DNA from 2 places in the Bradyrhizobium sp. CCBAU 45384 genome. Region 1 is predicted to be linked to the other one. Evidence: riboswitches for the same ligand, from Rfam matches in the RefSeq annotation. Region 1 holds a riboswitch; the other holds the start of a gene.
The links. A riboswitch is a leader RNA that binds a small molecule or an ion and turns the genes downstream of it on or off. The one in region 1 is predicted to bind ZMP and ZTP.
Positions count from the first base shown of each region.

Region 2: linked by a shared signal. The riboswitch ahead of purH (bifunctional phosphoribosylaminoimidazolecarboxamide formyltransferase/IMP cyclohydrolase) and the one ahead of glyA (serine hydroxymethyltransferase) in region 1 are both predicted to bind ZMP and ZTP.

Region 1 covers NZ_LBIZ01000117.1:92,591-95,055, reverse strand. Annotated here, with positions in the region: gene XH80_RS31950 (MBL fold metallo-hydrolase) at 1-708, shown strand, start outside; ZMP/ZTP riboswitch at 1,220-1,305, shown strand; gene glyA (serine hydroxymethyltransferase) at 1,340-2,465, shown strand, end outside.
Region 2 covers NZ_LBIZ01000106.1:58,566-61,030, forward strand. Annotated here, with positions in the region: gene XH80_RS17005 (heparinase II/III family protein) at 1-1,017, shown strand, start outside; ZMP/ZTP riboswitch at 1,077-1,159, shown strand; gene purH (bifunctional phosphoribosylaminoimidazolecarboxamide formyltransferase/IMP cyclohydrolase) at 1,184-2,465, shown strand, end outside.

The DNA of each region.
Region 1 (2,465 bases):
AACATTCTGGTCGACACCTGCTGCGGCAACGCCAAGAACCGGCCGGCATCGCCGCATTTCCATCAACTCGGCACGCCTTATCTTGATCGTCTCCGAAGCGCAGGCCTGGAGCCGGCGGACATCGACTATGTGCTGTGCACCCACCTTCACGTTGATCACGTCGGCTGGAATACCCGATTGGTCGACGGCCGCTGGGTCCCGACCTTCCCAAACGCGAGATATGTCTTCTCTCGCGAGGAACTGAACTTTTGGAACCCATCGCACAATCCGCATCTGCCGGAGGAGCCGCGCGATGTCTTCACCGACTCCGTCCTGCCCGTGATCGCCGCCAAGCAGGAACAGGTCGTGAGCACGACCGACCAGCTCGGCGACAACCTTTTGATCGAGCCGGCGCCGGGGCACTCCCCTGGACACGTGATCTTGCGGCTCCTGAGTGGCGAGGATGAGGGCCTCTTCATCGGCGACGTCATGCATAATCCCATTCAAGTCTACCGCCCCGACTGGAGCAGCCGGTTCTGCATGAATCCGGAGCAAGCGATGCAATCGCGCCTGCGCGTGCTCGGCCATTGCGCGGAACATAACAGCCTCATGTTTCCGGCGCACTTCGGCATCCCGCATGCCGGTCGGATACGCAGTCGTGCGAACGGCTTTTCATTCGTGCCCGAAGAGGCGCAACAGGACGCTCCTTTGCCAAAGCGAGATACGTAGCTGATGAGTGTCATTCAATGGTTTGGGATAGCCGCTGTGGTCCGCCGCAGCCGGCTTGCTCCGCAAGCGACGAAGCATGACGGATATATCTAGCAATCCTTCGACGAACGACGCAGTGACAGACCAGCATCTCTCGCTCGGCCTTGCTGCCGCTGCCGAGGCAATCCGGCGGGGCGACCTCAGCTCCGAGGCTTACGCCCGTACGCTTCTGCGGCGAGCGCAGCTGCAGAGCAATCTCAATGTAGGGGAGGCAGCCTAGCTCCCCGGTCCTGCTCTTATGCGTCTGAAGTAGCGGCATGAATTTCCTCGCATCTCTCGTCGCCCTGGCTGCAGGCGCCAGCCTCGCCCATCACGCTCCTGCGAGGAATCGGCGTTGTGTGCCTCATCACCGGCGTGACGCTCGTACGCGGATAGCTTGTCTGCCATTGGTGACCCACGGCCGCACGAACTGGCAGTTGCAGACGCCTCGCAACTCGGCTAACCTTCCTTTGCGAAGAGCCCGTGCTCATTCGTTCTTTCGCGCGACTGGCGAGCTAACGTGGAAACGACCACGGTGAAGCGCGAACGGATCCGACGCCGATCGCCTGGGCAACCCATCTGCTGGAAAAACAGCGTGTTGAGGAGCCCGAGCATGCCGTCGTTTCGCAACGAACTGTCGATCAACGATACCGAGATCGCCGCCGCCCTTGCGGGGGAGGAGCGCCGTCAACAGGACGGCGTCGAACTGATTCCGTCGGAGAATTACACCTATCCGGAGGTGCTCGAACTGCTCGGATCGGTCTTCACCAACAAATATTCCGAGGGATATCCTGGACGCAGATATTACGGCGGCCAGCACTATACGGACGAAATCGAGAACCTGGCACGGCAGCGGGCCTGCTCGCTGTTTCGTGCCGAGCACGCCAACGTTCAGCCGCTTTCGGGATCACCGATGAACCAGGCCGTCTATCTCGGCCTGTTGAATCCCGGCGACACCATTCTCGCCATGGACCTCTCCCATGGCGGCCATCTCACGCACGGCGCGCCGGTGTCCCACATGGGGCGTTTGTTCAACTTCATGCGCTACAAGACGATCCCTTCATCAGGCGCGATAGATTTCGACGAATTGCGCGCAATTGCGCGCAAAGTGCGTCCGAAGATGGTGTTGTGCGGCTACAGCTCCTATCCGCGCGACCTCGACTATGCCGCATTCAAAAGCATTGCCGACGAAGTTGGCGCGCTCACGATGGCTGACGTGAGCCATTATGGCGGATTGGTTGCCGCTGATGTCATGCGCAATCCGCTTGATGCCGGCTTCGACGTCATGACGACGACATCGCACAAGACGCTGCGCGGCCCTCGGGGCGGGATCATCCTGTGCCGGAGGGAAATTGCGGGGCGGATCGATGCGTCCGTCTTTCCCGGGCTGCAGGGCGGGCCTCACATGAATGTCGTGGCCGGGATTGCCGTGACGCTCAAGCGGGCGGCGACCTCGGATTTCCAGGGTTACGCGCGGCAGGTCTTGCGCAACGCGAAGGTTCTCGCCGGCGCACTGATGGAGCGCGGCATGAAGCTGGTGACTGATGGAACGGACAATCACATGATGGTCGTCGATACGGCAGCGTCCGTCGGACTTGACGGGCGAGCAGCCGAGGAGGTGCTCGACGCCATAGCAATCACCACGAACAAGCAGGTTATTCCAGACGATCCGCGCCCGCCGCTCAGGCCGAGTGGAGTTCGCCTCGGGACACCGGCGGCGACGACGCGTGGCATGGAAG
Region 2 (2,465 bases), on a different contig from region 1:
TTGCCGCTGCGGCAGACCTTTGCCGCGCGCAACATCGCGCCGCCGCCGGCGCTGCTCAATGCGATCGACCGCATGATGCCGATGCTGCGCTTCTTCCGGCACGGCGACGGCAATTTCGCTTTGTTCAACGGCATGAGCGCGACGCCATCGGATCTGCTCGCGACGCTGCTCGCCTATGATGATACCCATGGCGCGCCGATGGCGAACATGCCGCACACCGGCTTCCAGCGCCTCGATGCGGGCCCGACCACTGTCATCATCGACACCGGCGCGCCGCCGCCGCCCGGCGTCAGCCACGACGCGCATGCCGGTTGCCTGTCGTTCGAACTGTCCTCAGGCATCAGCCGCATCGTCACCAATTGCGGCATGCCGACCACAGGCCGCGACAATTGGCGGCCGTTTGCGCGCGGCACCGCGGCGCATTCGACGCTGACTTATCACGACACCTCGTCCTGCCAATTCGTCGAGATGTCGGCGATGAAGCGGCTGCTGCACGGCGCGCCGATCATCAGCGGCCCTCATGAGGTCGAGAGCTATCGCGAGGTCGTCGAGGGCGGCACGCTGCTGACGACCTCGCATAATGGCTATCTCGCCAAGTTCGGCGTGATCCATCGGCGCGTGCTGATGGTCGCCAATGACGGCACGCGGATCGACGGCGAGGACACGCTGTCGCCGCCGCAAGGCGCGCGGCTCAAGGGCGCTGACGCCGATTTCGCGCTGCGCTTTCATCTGCATCCCGCGGTGAAAGCGAGCCGGCTGTCGGATGCGCGCGGCGTCATGCTGGTGCTGCCGAACCGCGACGTCTGGACCTTCGAGGCGCTGGACGACAAGGTCGAGCTCGAGGACAGCGTGTTCCTGGCCGGCAATGACGGCCCGCGTCGCACCGCCCAGATCGTGATCCGCCAGGATGCCCGCCAGGCGCCCACGATCCGCTGGAGCTTTGTGCGCTCCACCGCCTCGCCCGCGGTCACCAATGCCCGCCGCAACGCACGGCGCGAGCCGGAACTTCCGCTGTAGACGCGCTCGATTCGGCCCCATCTCGGCGTTGTGAAAACGGCCAAAAGCTGCTATCGAGCGCTCGTTCGCGCGACTGGCGACCTTGGATGGAGCACCATCGGGAAGCGCGACACATAATCCGCCGCGCGCCTGGGCATAGACACTCCCTGAACAGAGGATCTTGCTCATGACTGACCGTCCCCGTCGCGTCACCCGCGCCCTGCTCTCCGTCTCCGACAAATCGGGCCTGATCGAGTTCGCCAAGGCGCTTGCCGCGCATGACGTCGAGCTGGTCTCGACTGGCGGCACCGCAAAGGCGATCGCCGCGGCCGGCCTCAAGGTGAAGGATGTCTCGGACCTCACCGGCTTCCCCGAGATGATGGATGGCCGCGTCAAGACGCTGCATCCGAAGGTGCATGGCGGCCTGCTCGCAATTCGCGACAACAAGGAACATGCCGAGGCGATGAAGGCGCACGGCATCGCGCCGATCGATCTCCTCGTCGTCAACCTCTATCCGTTCGAGGCCACCGTCGACAAAGGCGCCGGCTTCGAGGATTGCATCGAGAATATCGACATCGGCGGCCCCGCGATGATCCGCGCCGCCGCGAAGAACCATGACGACGTCGCGGTCGTGGTCGAGGCCGACGACTACAAGGCCGTTCTCGACGAGCTCGCTGCCAACAACGGCGCGACCACGCTGAAGCTGCGCCGGCGGCTTGCGGCAAAGGCCTATGCTCGCACCGCGGCCTATGACGCCGCCATTTCCAACTGGTTCAACCGGCAGCTCGAGATTGACGCACCCGACTTCCGCGCCTTTGGCGGCAAGTTGATCCAGTCGCTGCGCTACGGCGAGAACCCGCACCAGACCGCGGCGTTTTACGCGACGCCCGACAAGCGCCCGGGCGTTTCGACCGCGCGGCAGCTCCGGGGCAAGGAGCTCTCCTACAACAACATCAACGACACCGACGCGGCCTATGAGTGCATCGGCGAGTTCGACACCAAGCGCACCGCGGCCTGCGTCATCGTCAAGCACGCCAACCCTTGCGGCGTCGCTGAAGGCGCGAACCTCGTCGAGGCCTATCGCAAGGCGCTGGCCTGCGATTCCACCTCCGCCTTCGGCGGCATCATCGCGATGAACCGGCCGCTCGATGCCGACACCGCGCGCGAGATCACGAAGATGTTCACCGAGGTCATCATCGCGCCTGACGCCAGCGAAGAGGCGATCGCCATCATCGGCGGCAAGAAAAACCTGCGCCTGCTGCTCGCAGGCAGCCTGCCCGATCCCCGCGCGCCGGGCCTCACGGCGAAGACGGTGGCCGGCGGGCTTCTGGTGCAGAGCCGCGACAACGCCGTGGTCGACGACATGACGTTCAAGGTCGTCACCAAGCGCGCGCCGACCGAAGCCGAAATGCGCGACCTGAAGTTCGCTTTCCGGGTGGCAAAGCACGTCAAGTCCAACACCATCATCT